One region of the Pedococcus sp. P2_D9 genome, then DNA from elsewhere that is predicted to be linked to it. Evidence: predicted binding sites of a transcription regulator. Region 1 holds the regulator's gene; the other holds the start of a gene.
What was found. The regulator LexA, encoded in region 1, represses DNA repair genes until DNA is damaged. The targets are predictions, from matches to a motif close to TCGAACANNTGTTCGA.
Positions count from the first base shown of each region.

Region 2: a site for LexA is predicted at 6,511-6,526, ahead of AC1DXJ_RS17675 (alpha-ketoglutarate-dependent dioxygenase AlkB). Genes of this name have one in related genera too.

Region 1 covers NZ_JBFUEI010000005.1:181,081-189,367, forward strand. The annotation lists gene AC1DXJ_RS10980 (hypothetical protein) at 1-535, shown strand, start outside; gene AC1DXJ_RS10985 (DUF998 domain-containing protein) at 525-1,226, opposite strand; gene AC1DXJ_RS10990 (dihydrofolate reductase family protein) at 1,343-1,942, opposite strand; gene AC1DXJ_RS10995 (SRPBCC family protein) at 2,056-2,484, opposite strand; gene AC1DXJ_RS11000 (winged helix DNA-binding domain-containing protein) at 2,532-3,683, shown strand; gene AC1DXJ_RS11005 (hypothetical protein) at 3,704-4,201, opposite strand; gene AC1DXJ_RS11010 (LysM peptidoglycan-binding domain-containing protein) at 4,308-4,706, opposite strand; gene lexA (transcriptional repressor LexA) at 4,962-5,687, shown strand; gene AC1DXJ_RS11020 (hypothetical protein) at 5,899-6,111, shown strand; gene AC1DXJ_RS11025 (DUF4259 domain-containing protein) at 6,087-6,500, opposite strand; gene AC1DXJ_RS11030 (N-acetyltransferase family protein) at 6,570-7,109, opposite strand; gene AC1DXJ_RS11035 (class I SAM-dependent methyltransferase) at 7,128-7,805, shown strand; gene AC1DXJ_RS11040 (NAD-dependent protein deacetylase) at 7,812-8,287, opposite strand, start outside.
Region 2 covers NZ_JBFUEI010000012.1:182,070-190,356, forward strand. The annotation lists gene AC1DXJ_RS17650 (GntR family transcriptional regulator) at 1-320, shown strand, start outside; gene AC1DXJ_RS17655 (1-aminocyclopropane-1-carboxylate deaminase) at 361-1,380, shown strand; gene AC1DXJ_RS17660 (hypothetical protein) at 1,359-2,171, opposite strand; gene leuA (2-isopropylmalate synthase) at 2,394-4,139, shown strand; gene AC1DXJ_RS17670 (hypothetical protein) at 4,203-5,690, opposite strand; gene AC1DXJ_RS17675 (alpha-ketoglutarate-dependent dioxygenase AlkB) at 5,861-6,490, opposite strand; gene AC1DXJ_RS17680 (hypothetical protein) at 6,605-6,733, shown strand; gene recO (DNA repair protein RecO) at 6,787-7,623, shown strand; gene AC1DXJ_RS17690 (isoprenyl transferase) at 7,620-8,287, shown strand, end outside.

The sequences.
Region 1 (8,287 bases):
CATCGGCGTGCTGATCGTCGTGCTGCTCATCAAGAGCGTCACCGCCTCCCCCACGACGCCCGCCAGTGGCGGCTCGGCGGCCGCGGTGCCCGTGGCCTACGACGGGCCGGGCATCGCCATCCTGGCCGTGATCGCGTTCGTCATCGGCTTCCGCGAGGAGACCTTCCGGCACCTCATCGAACGCGTCGCCGACGTCATCCTCGGTCCGGGCGCGGCCACGACCAAGGACATCGTCGCCTTCGTGCCTCGCAGCCTCGACCTCACCACGACAGGCACCAACCCAGTGGGCAGCACCGTCCACCTGTTCAACGGCAGCAAGGACGCGCTCGGCATCGCGGCGGGCTCCCTCGTGGTGGAGCCGTCCACGGCCGGCTTCGTCGCCGAGCTCGAGACCGAGGGCGCCATCGCCCCCGGCGACGCGGTCTCCGTGACCGTGACCTGGACGCCGGCCGGCCCCGGCACCGCGACGGCCAAGCTCACCGCACAGCTCGGCGGGTATGCCGCGGACGTCCAGCTGCGGGGAGTCAGTACCTGAGGTCGTGGCTCCGCAACCTCAGCGCCAGGGCGACCAGGCAGGGGAACGTCACGGTGAGGATGACGACGCGCTGGGCCAACCCGGCATACCCGTGCAGTGGGGTATCCTCGCCGATCGCGAAGGCGCCGAGCGTCACGAACCCGACCAACGCCAGCAGCCCCGCGACGAGGGTCCAGCGTGGCAGCACTGTGCCCCATCGCGGATCGGCCCGCAGGCTGTGCGACAGGGCGAGCAGCGCCAGCCCTGAGCTGAGGAAGAAGGTCACGCCGCCGACGAAGTGGTACCCGGGGTCGTAGGCGACGCCTTGGGCGTCCTGCTCGATGGGGAAGGCCGCGGCGATGAACAGTCCGACGCTGCACAGCCCGAGGAGGGGCGGGCCCAGCCGGCTCAGCCGGCTTCGAGCGACACCGCGGTGCATCCCCCCAGCGAACGCCGCCATGAGGACGCCGAACACGACGAAGTTCGCCTGCTGGACCCAGCCGTGCGGTCCGGCCTCGAGGTTGCTCACCGGCTCGCTGACCCAGTCGTAGGTGTCGTGGCGGGCCAGCTGCTGGACGAGGAAGACCGAGGTGAACAGGATCGGGCCCGTGATGCCGGCGAGGGCAGGCCAGTGCAGGTCTGCCGTGCCGGCGTGGGTGGCGCCGCCGGTGGTGGTGGGGATTGCCTTGTGTGGGGAGATCGAGGTGGTCATGGCTGCCTCCTGGTCGGGTGGGTGCTCATGCCCTCGACGCTACGAAGGGCCCGCCTCATCCCGCGTCGGCCGATCCGCCCACTCGCGCACTCACCTGGATGGGTCGATCGACCCATCTAGCCCTTGTTCACGCTGTAGTCGATGAAGGTGGCGTACTCGCTCTGCCGGACGCCCTTGTGGGTCAGCTCGATGTCCTGCTCGAAGCCGTCGAACAGTCGCTTGCCCCCGCCCAGGATGACCGGGGCCACGATGATCGACAGGTCGTCGACGAGCCCAGCGGCCAGGGCCTGCCGGATCACGTCGGCGCCGCCCATCACGTGCACGTCCTTGTCCCCTGCGACGGCCCGCGCCTGCTCGACGGCCTCGGCCAGACCGTCGACGAACGTGAACGCGTCGCCCTCGGGCTGGTCCTCCGGTCGGTGCGTGACGATGAAGAACGGCACGTCCCAGGGGTTCTGGTCACCCCAGTGCCCGGCTGCCTCGTAGGTCGCGCGCCCTCCGACCACCGCACCGAAGTTGGCCATGGCCTCGTCCATCCACGCCTTGTCGACCTCCCCCATCTGGCCGGTTGGCTCCTCGGCATAGGTCCACGGCCCGCCGAACACCCAGTAGTGCAGCCGCTCGCCGCCCTCACCGAGCCCCTTGTCCGGGCCGTCGTCCGGTCCGGTGACGTAACCGTCGACCGACGTCGTGATCCCTGCGATGACCTTGCCCATGACTGCCGCCTTCCGTGGTCCGTGCCCACGGTCGGCGTCGGCCCGGTGTTCGTGTCTCCTGGTGTTCCTGTCAGCAGTACCGACCGGCAACGGTCCACGAACTCATCGGTCCCTCAGGCGGGGCCGCCCTCGCACTGCGCCTTGAGCCCCGCCGACTCCATCGCGAGGTAGCGCTCGGTGAGCCCGTGGTAGAGCCGGCCGACCAGCGAACCCACGATCCCGCTCTGCTCCACCGAGAGGCGGACCCTGCTGCCACCGCCGGGGAGCGCCTCCACCGAGTGCCTCGCCGTGGTGAGCGCCCCGGGGCCGGACGACACCCACGTGAACATCCGTCCGGGGTCGAACTCGGTCACCACCCAGTCCACCGTCGGGACCTTGGGCTGGCTGATCTTGGCGGCCGAGCCCGTCCGCAACGGGCCGTCCTCGAGGCGGCGAACCCAGCGCACCGAGGCGGTCCAGTCCGACCAGTGCTCGACGTCCGTGAGCACCTCCCAGACCCTTTCCGGCGGGGCGGCGATGTCGACGGTCGTGCTCTGCTCCACCCCTCCATGGTCGCGCACCTGTCGGCGGTATTCGAGAGGATGACGCCATGGATCACGCGAGCGTCCTCGCCCAGCGGCTGGCCACCCAGCGGCTCAGCTCGGCGCCGCTGCCCCGCGCCGCAGACGTCGTGCGACTGCTCACGTGTGTGCAGAGCCAGGAGCGCGACCACGCCTTCTTCTCGCTCGCCATGCGCTCCCGCAAGGACCGGTATGCCGCGGTGCAGCGTGAGTTCGACACCGGCGCCTTCCTGCGCACCCACATCCTGCGGCCGACGTGGCACTTCGTCGCTCCCGAGGACCTGCGCTGGATCCTCGCCCTCACCTCGCCGCGCGTGCTGTCGAGCATGGGAGCGCGGCACCGCCAGCTCGGCCTCGACGACACGAAGCGGCTCGGCGACGGGTTCGAGCTGCTGGCAAAACTGTTGCAGGACAAGAACTTTCTCACTCGACCCGAGCTCGGTGAGGCGTTCGTCGAGCGCGGTTCACGCATCAAGCCCGGCGAACAGCTCGGCCACCTGCTCATCGTCGCGGAGATGCGCGGCCTGGTCTGCTCAGGGCCGATGAAGGGTGTCCACCACTCCTACGCCCTCGTCGACGAGGTCATTGCGCCGACACCCGAACGCAGCCGGGACGAGGCTGTCGTGGAGCTGGTCCGACGGTTCTTCAGCGGCCACGGGCCGGCCTCGGTCAAGGACTTCACCCGGTGGGCCACCATGACGGTCAGCGACACCAAGGCAGCGCTCGCACAGCTCGGCGACCACCTGGAGGAAGTGGAGGTCGACGGCATCCCGCACTGGTTCGACCCGACGCAGGTGCGCCGGGTCAGTCGAGGCGCCCCGGCGGCATACCTCTTCCCGACCTATGACGAGGCGGTGCTGACCTATCCGCAGGTGAACTTCTCAGCGCTGCCCGGCCACCCCTATGCCGAACACACCGACCCGTTCTGGGCGAGCGTGGTGCTCGACGGCACCAACGTCGGGCTCTGGAAACGGACCGTGCGACCCGACGCCGTGCAGGTCGAGGTGCACCTCGCTCCTGAGGTCTCGACTCGAGGACGCACCCAGGTCAGGGTGGCGGCCCAGCGCCTCGCTGGCTTCCTTGGGCGCGACCTGTCCCTGGTCGAGAACGAAGGCACCCCGCACCTCTGGGGCGGCGAGCTCGGCCACCCAGCACGCAGGCCGAAGCGGGCCGACCGCTGAGCGGTCGGCCCGCCACCGTCCTAGGAGACGAAGCCCCGGAAGGCGTCGGTGATGCAGCCGACTGAGCCGGCATCGAGCGTGCAGGTGCGGTTGTCGCCCGCCAGCTTGCCGCCGCCCGAGCTCACGCCCGGCAGGGTCGAGTCGATGACCCACCAGTCCCCGAAGGTCCGGTAGCCGCCGCCTTCTGGGAGCACGTTCGGGTTCTGGAACGCGGGGAGGGTGATGAAGGCCTGATATCCGACCGTCACCGTCGCCGTGCCACAGGTGAGCTGCTTGACCCCGCTGAAGACGAGCTGGTTGTGGGTCCGCAGGTCGGCGGCGTTCTCGAGGTCGGTGACCTGGGTGCATGCCGAGAGCGGACCAGTCGCGGCCGTGATGTCGCTGGGTCCGTCCACGAACTGGGTGTCGACGGTGAACGAGGTGGGAGTTCCCGCCGCGGCGATGGCCGGGAGCACCGAGAAGGTCACTGCTCCGGCAGCTGCGGCCAGGGCGGCCGCCATCCGTGTGGTGGTGTGCATGCCGACCACGGTCCTACGAGGTTCGCGCCCAGCGCATCGTGGTTATCGCGTAGCGCGAAATGCGTAGGGCACTCGACCGGCGCGCTCAGTCGGCAGCTGGCGGGTCTCAGCCGACGGCGGGGATGAGCAGCGTCTGACCGGCGTGGACGTTGCTGTCGGTCAGGTCGTTGGCGACCTGGATCTGGGCGACCGCCTCGGCCATGGACAGCTGCGGGAGCTGCTCGACCGCGATCTGCGACAGGGTCTGACCGGACTGCACCGTGGTGGAGTGGTCGATCACGGTGGCGGACGCGCCACCGGAGAACACGGCGATCGCCAGGGCCACGGCCGTCACCACGACGGTGAGCGTGATCGCGAGCCGGGCTGCACGGGTCAGGCGCAGCGGGGCGGCGGGAGCGACGGCGACCTCTGGGCCGGTGGGCACCGAGACCAGGCGGGGGCGAGCCGGGCGAACGGGGACCCGCACCGGTGCGGGGGCGACGTCCCAAGCGACTGCTGCACTCATCAGGTCCTCCATCGTGACGTGCTCTGCTGCGTTCCTCGAACGGGTGTGCGAAGAACTGCTTGACTGATTTCTAGCACGCATGTTCGAATCAATCAAGACACGCGTCGAACACATGTTTGGCACAGGCGTTCGAAGGCCATACGCTGTGTTCATGCCGCTAGCACATCAGAGGGCACTGACAACGGCTCCGCGAGCACCCGGCATACGGCACCTGACCTGCACCTGCACCCGAAACTGCTCAAGTGAGGAAGCGGCATGAGCGACGACAACGTCAAGGAACTGCCCGACCGCGATCGCGGTGACGGGCTCACCGTCCGGCAGCGACGGGTGCTCGAGGTGATCCGCAACTCGGTCGACCGGCGCGGCTACCCGCCGAGCCTGCGCGAGATCGGCGAGGCGGTCGGCCTCACCTCCCCCAGCTCGGTCGCCCACCAGCTCTCCACCCTCGAGCGCAAGGGCTTCCTGCGCCGCGACCCCAACCGGCCGCGCGCCATCGAGGTGGTCTCCCCCGACTCCCCCGCCGACATGCGGGGCTACCGCGGCGGCGCCTCCGCCGAGGACGAGACGGCGACCTACGACGAGACCGGGTCCGGCGACCAGCGCCCGGCTGCGACCTACGTGCCCGTGCTCGGGCGCATCGCCGCCGGTGTGCCCATCCTCGCCGAGGAAACCGTCGAGGACGTCTTCCCTCTCCCCCGGCAGATCGTCGGCGAGGGCCAGCTGTTCCTCCTCCAGGTCGTCGGCGACTCGATGATCGAAGCCGCGATCTGCGACGGCGACTGGGTCGTCGTCCGCCAGCAGCCCACGGCCGACAACGGAGACATCGTCGCGGCGATGCTCGACAACGAGGCCACCGTCAAGACCTTCAAGCGCAAGGACGGCAAGGTGTGGCTGATGCCGCACAACGCCGCCTTCGACCCCATCGACGGAGACCACGCCACGATCCTCGGCAAGGTCACGGCGGTGCTTCGTCGGGTCTGAGCTCGACCCTCAGGTCCGGCGACGTGTGCCGCGGAGCGCCTCGTGCGCTCCGCGGCACACGTGCGTGCAGGCGCGTCGTGGGGCCGGCACGAGTCGACCCATCATCCGTTCGGCTGATGGCTCATTCGCCCGAATGGACTGAAGCGGACCTCGCGGGCCCGTGTGCGTCACGTGCCCCGTAACAGGCGACTCGCACGTGCGTTCTCTACACATGGAGGCCCAACCCGACCCCGATCTCACCGACCAGGTGCTGGGGTCCGAGATCGAACTGCTCGCGGACCTGATCGACGCCGCGAGCCACGCCTGCTCGCAGCTGAACCTGGACCAGATCGACGCGGCTCTCGGGATCTGTCGGGCACAGGGTCAGCTCCCCGCCCAGTCCCCCGCCCATTCCCCCGCTCAGTCACCCAGCGCGTCGAGGTAGTGCGTGATCTTGGTGGCGAAGCGTTCGCCGCCGTCACCCTCGGCCCACAGCTCCCACAGCTCGTTGTCGTCTGACTGCATCGCCCGGTGCAGTGCCCGGGTGGCGAGCTCCTCCAGCTGTTCGTCCACCTCGATGGGTTCCTCGTCGACCCACCAGGGCACATTGCGTTCGCCCACGACGGATTCGAAGTCGTCGCAGGCAGCCACGAGCACCGCTGCGGCCACCGCCTGCGACATGGTCGGCGCCTCGATGTACCCCCGCGCGCGGACCACTTGGTCGAGGGCCGCCTCGACCCGCTTGCGTCGCACGTCCTGCTCGGACTCCTCGAGCTCGTCGAGCAGGTCGAGTGCGTCGTCGTTCTCGAACGGCCCGGCTCCGGTGGCGCCCATCTCCCAACCTCCACAGCGTGCGAACGATGCTCCTTCGAGGGTGCCAAGAGACGCAGCGACACGCCAGTCCTACTCGTGCGGAGTCATCCGTTGGTACCAGGCCGTGTCGACGTAACGACCGAACTTGTGTCCGACCTCGTGAAGCACTCCCACCCGCTCGAAGCCGCACGCGACGTGCAGCGCCACGCTGGCGTCGTTCGGTAGGGCGATCACGGCCACCTGGGTGTGCACCTCAGGTGCGGCGTCCAGCCGCGCCAGCAGCGCGGCATACAAGGTCCGTCCGAGGCCGAGACCGCGCGCGCCCTCCGCGAGGTAGACCGACACCTCCTTGGTGCCGTCGTAGGCCGGCCGCGGGCGAAAGGCACCGGAGAACGCGTACCCGAGCAGCTGCTCGTCCGCGCAGGCGACGAGGACGACGTTGCCGACGTTGCCGGCACCGGTGGCGGCGAGCTTCTCACCGAGGTATGCCGCGCCGCGGGGTTCGGTGTCGAAGGTCGCCACCGAGGTGCGGACCTGCTCGTCGTAGATGGCGGCCATCGCGGGGAGGTCCGCCGGCGTCGCGTCACGGACGACGATTGCGCGGCCGCTGTCCGGGGCAATGCTGCTCATATCGGCGATGCTAGGGGGATGAGCGACGAGCACGGCCACCGCCACGACCACAGCCACGGGACGCACGACTCGGCTGAGGCTTCGAAGCTGCCCGACCCCGACCGCGGTGGGCCGACGGACCGACAGGCCTTGTGGGACGAGCGGTATGCCGCCCACGAGCACGTCTGGAGCGCGACGCCCAACGCCGAGGTGGAAAGGATCGTGGGCGCCTGGCCGCCCGGTCGCGCCCTCGACCTCGGCGCCGGCGAGGGCCGACACGCCGTGTGGCTGGCCTCGAAGGGCTGGCGGGTCACGGCGGTCGACTTCTCGGCGGTGGGGCTGGCCAAGGGCGAGAAGGAGGCCTCCAGTCGCGGGCTCCGGATCGACTGGGTGGTGGCGGACGCCCGGTCCTGGCACCCGGCGCCCCTATTCCTCTTCGACCTCGTCCTCGTGTCGTACCTCCACCTGCCCTCCGACGTGGTCTCCCGCACCCGGACGTGGCTGACGCCGGGCGGTGCGCTGGTGGTCGTCGGCCACGGCCTGCGCAACCTCACCGAAGGGGTCGGCGGCCCGTCCGACCCGGCGCTGCTGCACACACCCGAGCAGCTGCGGGCGGCGGCCGGGGACCTGGACGTCGAGCGCTGCGAGGAGTACGTGCGGCCCACCGAGCAGGGCGACGCGATCGACGTGGTGCTGATAGCCCGGCGACCGGCGTGAGGTTCGTCAGGCGGCCAGCCGGCTGAGCAGTTCCTCGAGGGTCGGGGCGAGGGGCGCGTCGAGCTGCACGGTGGCCTCGCCGTCGCCTCGGGTTGGTCCGCGGGTGATGATCGCGACCGGGATGTCGAGCGCTGCCGCACGGCGGACGAACCGATAGCCGCTCATGACCTTGAGGCTGGAGCCCAGGACGACCAGCGCGCTGGCCTGCTCCGTGAGGCGAAAACACTTCTCCACCAACGGTTTCGGCACGGACTCGCCGAAGAACACGACGTCTGGCTTGAGCGTGTCGTGACCGCAGACCAGGCACAGGGGTGTGCGGAAGGCGGCCACGTCGAGGTCGTTGAGGACGATGTCGCCGTCCGGACGGATCTCGTCGCTGGTCACCGTGTAGGTGGGATTGGCCTCGCGCATCCGGTCGTCGAGGTCCCAGCGGGAGGTGCGGTCGCCACAGGTCAGGCAGACGACCCGCGCCAGTGACCCGT
Region 2 (8,287 bases), on a different contig from region 1:
TCGACCGCATGCGCGACGCCAACGCGCGCTTCCGTGCGGCTCTGGAGGCTGGTGACGCCGAGGCGGCGCTCGCCGCCGATGACGAGCTCCACGGCATACCGGTCTCGGCAGCGGGCAATGCGGCGCTGGCGGCCGTCCTCGACCAGTTCACCCCTGTCCTTCGGCGGGTCGAGCGACTGCGCTTCAGTTCGCTCTCAGGCCGCGGGTCGGTCGCCCTGCACGCCCGGCTCATCGACCTGTGCGAGGCGGGGGACCGCGAGGCCGCCGCCGAGGTCTCCCACGAGACGTGGCAGACCCTCGCACCCCTGCTCGACACCTGACCGCTTCAGCCCAGCCAGCCCTCTCAGCCCAGGAGACGCCATGTCGATCCACGACTTCGAGCGCTACCCGCTCACCTTCGGCCCGAGCCCGGTGCACCGCCTCGCGCGCCTCACCGAGCACCTCGGTGGCGCCCAGGTGTGGGCCAAGCGCGAGGACTGCAACAGCGGACTGGCCTTTGGTGGCAACAAGACCCGCAAGCTCGAGTACATCGTGCCGGACGCGCTCGCCCAGGGTGCAGACACGCTCGTGTCCATCGGTGGGTACCAGTCGAACCACACGCGTCAGGTGGCGGCGGTCGCGGCGCACCTCGGTCTCAGGTGCCGCCTCGTGCAGGAGAAGTGGGTGGACTGGGACGACCCGGTCAACGACAAGGTGGGCAACATCCTGCTGTCACGGATCATGGGCGCCGACGCCCGCCTGGACCCGCACGGCTTCGACATCGGCATCCGCTCGTCCTGGGAGGACGCCCTCCGCGAGGTCGAGGAGGCGGGCGGCAAGCCCTACGGCATCCCGGCCGGCGCGTCGGAGCACCGGCTCGGCGGGCTCGGCTTCGCCAACTGGGCCTACGAGGTGGTCGAGCAGGAGAAGGAGCTCGGGGTCTTCTTCGACACGATCGTCGTCTGCACGGTGACCGGGTCGACCCACGCCGGCATGATCGCCGGGTTCGCGGCGCTCGAGGATGGGGGCGGTCGGCCTCGCCGGGTGCTGGGGATCGATGCCTCGGCGACGATCGACAAGACGCGCGACCAAGTGCAGCGCATAGCGCAGCACACCGCAGACCTCATCGGGGTCGGCCGGCCGCTCCGTGACGACGAGGTGACGGTGCTCGAAGGCTGGGCCGGCGACCTCTACGGCATCCCGGTGGAGTCAACGGTCGACGCCATCAGGCTGAGTGGCCGGCTGGAAGGCATGATCATCGACCCCGTCTACGAGGGAAAGTCGATGGCCGGCCTCGTCGACCTCGTGACGTCCCGCGAGATCCCCGAGGACTCGACGGTGCTCTACGCACATCTCGGCGGGCAGCCCGCCCTCAACGCCTACTCAGGGATCTTCGACTGACCGGCGAAGGTCCAGCCGCGTTCGGCCAGCGCCTCTCGCAGGAAGCGCAGGGCGATCGGCCCCACGCCGTGGAGCGCCGCCAGCCCTTCCTCGCTGCGGTCCCTGACCTGCTCCAGGGTCCAGATCCCCTCGGCCCGCAGAGCCCGCGTCGCCGGGGCGCCGATGCGAGGCAGGGGAGTGCCGTCGGGGGCTGTGGCCCGGTCCAACCGAGGAGCACCCGACTCGGCGTCGACCACGGCCGCGCCGCGGGGTGAGAGCCGGTAGCCGATGTCGAGCGACTCCGTGAGGCCGAGCTCCTTGAGCTTGCGGACGTCACGCTTGAAGCTGGGGGTGTCCCGGCCCAGCTCGGCGGCAAGCTCCGGCGCGCGGACCGTGGGGAAGCGGTCGATGATCGCCAGCGTCGCCCTCGTCCAGGGGCCGATCCCCGAGGCGCGGTCGAGCCGGTCGAGTCGCTCGCGGATCGTGGCCACCTCGTCGGCCTCAGGCAGGGTGGCGCGCAGCTGCTCCCTCGGGTCGGCTCCCGCGTGGCGCAGCCCGACCCGCCACACCGGGCGGTCGGCCTTGGCCTCCAGCATCCGGCGCAGCTCGAGGAGGGACTTCGCGCCGGCCCGCCGGGCCTCCTCTGCAGTGATGCGCGAGGGGGCCACCTTGTCGACGGAGGTCACCTCCAGCAGGCCCACGCGGGTGCGCAGCCGGGTGCCCACGACGACCCGCGGACGGTCCCAGCGCCGGAACGCCAGATCGACGTCGCCCGCCTTGATGGCCGCGAGGGTGTCCGGTCGGATCATCATGGCGGCAACCTACCGGGCCAACGTCCGGATGGTGGGCGACGTGGTTCGGACGTTGGACGTGGGCCGGGCACGCGGCATACCCTCGTCCCGTGCGTTCCTTGCGCCTCCTCCTTCGCCGCCGCGGCGGGGCCTGACCGATCAGCCGCCCCTCGTCGCGGAGTTCGCGTTGCCGGCTGAGACCCTGAGTACAGCCACCTGCAGCGAATCGTGAGGCGAGAGAACATGATCCACCCCCAGCAGCCGTCGGGTATGCCGGTCGCGAAGTACGTGCCGTTCAAGGACCAGATCCCCTTCGAGCTGCCGGACCGCACGTGGCCGACGCGCGTCATCGAGCGTGCCCCGCGCTGGTGCGCGGTCGACCTGCGCGACGGCAACCAGGCGCTCATCGACCCGATGAGCCCGGACCGCAAGAAGCGGATGTTCGAGCTCCTCGTGCGAATGGGCTACAAGGAGATCGAGGTCGGCTTCCCCTCGGCGAGCCAGACCGACTTCGACTTCGTGCGGATGCTCATCGAGGACGACATGATCCCCGACGACGTGACGATCCAGGTTCTGACCCAGTGCCGCGACCACCTGGTCGAGCGGACCTTCGACTCCATCCGCGGGGCCAAGCAGGCGATCGTGCACTTCTACAACTCGACGTCGATCCTGCAGCGTCGCGTGGTCTTCGGGCTCGACCAGGACGGCATCGTCGACATCGCCCTCCAGGCAGCGCGACTGTGCCGCAAGCTCGAGGAGACCATCCCCGACACGATCGTCTACTACGAGTACAGCCCGGAGTCCTACACCGGCACCGAGCTCGAGTTCGCGGTGCGCATCTGCAACGAGGTGGCCGACGTCATCGACCCCACCCCGGACCACAAGATGATCATCAACCTCCCGGCCACGGTCGAGATGGCCACGCCCAACGTCTACGCCGACTCGATCGAGTGGATGATCCGCCACCTCGAGCGGCGCGAGTCGATCGTCGTGAGCCTGCACCCCCACAACGACCGGGGGACCGGCGTGGCCGCGGCCGAGCTGGCCTACCTCGCCGGCGCCGACCGCATCGAGGGCTGCCTGTTCGGCAACGGGGAGCGCACCGGCAACGTCGACCTCGTCACCCTCGGCATGAACCTCTTCAGCCAGGGCATCGACCCGCAGATCGACTTCTCCAACCTCGACGACATCCGTCGCACCGTCGAGCACTGCAACCAGCTGCCCGTCGGCGAGCGCCATCCCTGGGGCGGGGACCTCGTCTTCACCGCATTCTCCGGGTCTCACCAGGATGCGATCAAGAAGGGCTTCGAGGACATGGACCGCCAGGTCAAGGCGTCCGGCAAGTCCATCAACGAGCTCGTGTGGGGCGTGCCCTACCTGCCGATCGACCCGCACGACGTGGGCCGTTCCTACGAGGCCGTGGTCCGCGTCAACAGCCAGTCGGGCAAGGGCGGGGTTGCCTACCTGCTCAAGACCGAGCACCAGCTCGACCTGCCGCGTCGTCTCCAGATCGAGTTCAGCGGGGTCGTCCAGGCCAAGACCGACAGCGAGGGTGGCGAGGTCAGCGCGGCCCAGCTGTGGGAGATCTTCCAGGACGAGTACCTGCCCGCGGTCGACGGTGCCGTCAACACGTGGGGCCGCTTTACGCCGGTCAGCCACTCGCTCATCAGCGAGCAGGGCGGCGTCGACCGGATCAGCGCGACCATGCTCGACCGCGGCGTGGAGGTCACCATCGAGGGCACCGGCAACGGACCGATCGCCGCGTTCATCGACGCGTTGTCGACCCTCGGGGTCGACGTCCGCGTCCTCGACTACGCCGAGCACGCGCTGTCCGCAGGTGGCGACGCGAAGGCTGCCGCCTACGTCGAGTGCGCTGTCGGCGACCGCGTGCTCTGGGGTGTCGGCCTGCACTCCTCGATCGTCAAGGCGTCACTCACCGCGGTGCTGTCCGCCGTCAACCGTGCGGAGCGGATGGCCCCGGGCGAGTGACCTGAGGTATGCCGCGTGGCTGGGCCACGCGGCATGCCGTCGCCGTCTCCGTCGCCGTCTCCGTCAGCGGATGCGGGTTGTGTAGGTGGCGCTCGTCGGCGCCGACTCGTTACCCACGGGGTCGGTGGCCGTCGCCCGGACGGTGACGGAGCCGGCCTTGCCGGTGAGGACACCGGCTCGGGCGAAGTAGTCCTCTCCCAGGACGACCGACCACGTGCCGGAGGAGCTCGACGTGGTGGTCGTGTAGGGCGCCCCGTCGGAGTGCAGGACGCCGATGGTGAGCCCGCCTTCGGCGGTCGTGCCGGAGAGGGTGACCGTGCGGGTCTTGATCGTCGAGCCCGGTGTGGGCGAGACGATGGTGGGCGGTGCCGGGGCGAGCGTGTCGACCGTGAAGGTGCGGGTCTTCGTCGCGACGACCTGCTGCGAGGCGACCATGCTCACGGTCAGGGTGCGCTCGCCGTCGGCGACGTAGGCCAGGCCGCCGCTGTAACTGCCGTAGTAGCAGTTCTGCTCGGCGACCCACGGGTCGGAGTCGACGCTGATGCGCACGGTCGTGCCCTCGGCACACTGGCCGGAGAAGTCGACGAACGCGTTGTGGAGGCTGCCCTCCTGCGGGGTGTCGATGGTGAGGCGGGACGGGTCGATCGCGAAGCGGACGGCGGCGCAACCCTCACCGGTGAATCCCTCGCCGTCGGTGAGGCGAGCGCAGATCGTGTTGTCCCCGTAGGTCAGGTAGGCGTAGGCGTTCCAGTTGCCGTCGCCGTCGGAGAACGCCTCACGGACGTCGTGGCCGTTGATGGACACGATGACGGTCTGGCCCGGACGGTTGCTCGTGCCCCGGATGTAGACCGCCTCGGTGTCGACGGTCGACCCGTCGGCGGGGGAGGTGACCTCCACGACGACCGGTGGGGGCGCCACGACGGTGAACGAACGGTCGGCCGAGGCGAAGCTCGTCCCCGCATACCGAGCCTCCACCCTCAGCGAGTGCGACCCGGCGGCCACCCCGTAGTACTCCTGGTAGAAGAAGTCGTTGCTGCAGTCGACCGTGGCCGTGGAGCCGCCGTCCAGTGCGAGGGCGACCTGGGTGCCGTTCTGGCATGGACCGCTCACGGAGAAGCGGGTCGCCACCGACGCGCCCTGCTCGGGCCAGGCGACGGCGAACGCGTTCGGGTCAGGTCGGACGGTGCGGTTCACGCACGCGGTGGCGAGCGTCACGTCGTCGACCCGGACCAGCGCGCAGATGCTGTGGTCGCCGACCTGGAGGGAACCCACGGTGGTCGACCAGGCGCCGCGGCTGTCGACGGTGGGCGTCTGACCGGTCTCGACGCCGTCGACGACCATGGTCACGGTGCCGTTCGGCGAGCTCGCCTTGCCCGAGACCGGCACGAGGACCGCCGTGCCCGACGTCCCGTCCGCCGGACTCGTGATCGAGACGCTGGCGCGTACGGGTTTGGCCGCACCGGCCGGCACGGCGCCGCCGACGAAAGCGACCAGGGCGGCCACCAGGGCGGCGAGGACGCAGAGCGGGCGACGGGTGAGGTGCAGGCGCATGTGGAATCCCCCCATAGCGGACAAGTCGACACTGACTCGTGCCCGGAAGGATGACCCATCCCCACCAAGTTTGGCAACCCCCAATCTGCCCTGACCTGCACAAACGCCGAGGGGCGGCCGCTTGGCGCCGGCGGACCGGCTCGGTCGTCGCGTGCCGCGGGATCGGCGGGTCAGCGGACGCCGCGGGGGCGGAACTGGATCGAGATGCGCGGACCGACCGCCTTGGTGGTCTTGGGGATCGCGTGGTCCCACGTGCGCTGGCACGAGCCACCCATGACCACCAGGTCGCCGTGGCCGAGGGAGAAGCCCCTCGACTCCCCGCCACCCCGTGGCCGCAGGGCCAGGGTGCGGGCCGAGCCGATCGACAGGATCGCGACCATGGTGTCCAGGTCCTTGGCGCGGCCTATCCGGTCGCCGTGCCACGCGACGGAGTCGCGGCCGTCGCGGTAGAGACACATCCCGGCGGTCACGAAGGGCTCGCCGAGCTCCGCGGCATACCACCGGGACAGGGCGTCGCGGGCCTGCGTGAGGACCGGGTGGGGGAGAGCCTCGTCCTCGTCGTAGAACTTCAGCAGTCGGGGAACATCCACCATCCGCTCGTACATCTCGCGGCGCTCCGCGTGCCACGGCACCTCGCGGTGCAGGGACTCGAACAGCGTGTCGGCGCCGGCGAGCCAGCCCGGTCGGTAGTCGACCCACGCGCCGCGCGACAGCTCCGTGCGCGTCAGGCCCCCCGACAACGGGTGCAGCTCGATCTCGTCAGCGGTGTCGAGGAGCGAGCCCTGGAAGGCCATGGACATGCCCCCACGATAACCCATCTTCGAACAGGTGTTCTAGCCTTTGCGCGTCTGTCGGGCTCGGTAACTCCAAGCGGTTCTCCAAGTGGTGCTGCCGGGTGGCGCTACCGTCGTCCCATGGCGGAGAGGGACACCGGCGACGACAAGCTGGCCAGCGGACTGGCGTGTGGTTTGTGGGTGGGGCTGGTCGCAGTGGTGCTGCTGGTCCTGATCGTCGTCGTGGCGGTTTACGGCTTCGGTCTCTGAGCCGCGCGGCACGGCAGACGAGCTTCGGGCCCGGGACTTGCGACAATGGAGGCATGCCGCTCTACCGCGACGAAGGGATCGTCCTGCGCACCCAGAAGCTGGGTGAGGCCGACCGCATCGTCACCCTGCTCACGCGCACCCTGGGCAAGGTCCGCGTCGTCGGCAAGGGCGTCCGTCGCACCAAGAGCCGCTTCGGGGCGCGGCTCGAACCGGCGATGATGGTGGACGTCCAGTGCTACGAGGGCCGCAACCTCGACACCGTGACCCAGGCCGAGACGCTGGCCTCCTGGGGTGACGTGCTGGCGCGGGACTACACGACCTACACCGCCGCGGCCGCGATGCTCGAGACCGCCGACCGGCTCACCGAGGAGCGCGAACCCAACCTCCAGCAGTACCTCCTGCTCCAGGGCGCGCTGCGCTCGATGGCCGAGGGACTGCACGACCCCGGCCTGGTCCTCGACGCCTACCTGCTTCGCGCGCTCGCCGTGGCCGGCTGGGCGCCGAGCTTCCACGACTGTGCACGCTGCGGCGCCGAGGGGCCGCACCGCGCGTTCAACCTCGCCTCGGGTGGCACTGTCTGCCCCGTATGCCGTCCGGTCGGGTCTGCTGCGCCCGCGCCCGAGACGCTCGCACTCTTGGCCGCCCTGCTGGCCGGGGACTGGGTCATCGCCGACGCGTCGCAGGGGCGACACCGCCGGGAGGGCAGCACCCTGGCCAGCGCCTTCCTCCAGTGGCACCTCGAGCGGGGTGTGCGATCGTTGCGCCTCGTGGACCGACGTGACCCCGACCAGCCCCGGCTCGACTCCCGCGTGACGTGGTCGCCCGCACCGCTCAGCGTGGTGGAGAAGGTCGAGGCGGCACACGCCGCCGCCCAGGTGGCCAAGGCGTGAGCACGGCATACCCCCGGCCGTTCGCCCACCCGAGCGGCGCCCAGCCACCGTCGCTGCCCGCCGAGCTCGTGCCACGCCACGTCGCGATCGTCATGGACGGCAACGGACGCTGGGCCAACCAGCGAGGCCTGCCCCGCACCAAGGGCCACGAAGCCGGAGAGGCGGCCCTGCTCGACGTGACGGCCGGTGCGATCGAGGCCGGTGTGACCCACCTGTCGGCGTACGCCTTCTCCACCGAGAACTGGAAGCGCAGCCCCGACGAGGTGCGTTTCCTCATGGGCTTCAACCGCGACGTGATCCGGCGCCGTCGCGACCAGCTGCACGAGTGGGGCGTCCGCATGCGGTGGGTCGGTCGGCGGCCGCGCCTGTGGGGCTCGGTCATCAAGGAGCTCGAGATCGCCCAGGAGCTGACCAGGCACAACACCGGGCTGACCCTGTACTTCTGCGTCAACTACGGCGGGCGTGCGGAGATCGCCGACGCGGTGCAGCGGATCGCCGAGCAGGTGCAGCGCGGCAAGCTCAAGCCGGGATCGATCGACGAGAAGACGATCGCGCGGCACCTGCCCGAGGCCGACATGCCGGACGTCGACCTGTTCGTGCGCAGCTCGGGGGAGCAGCGGACCAGCAACTTCCTGCTGTGGCAGAGCGCCTACGCCGAGATGGT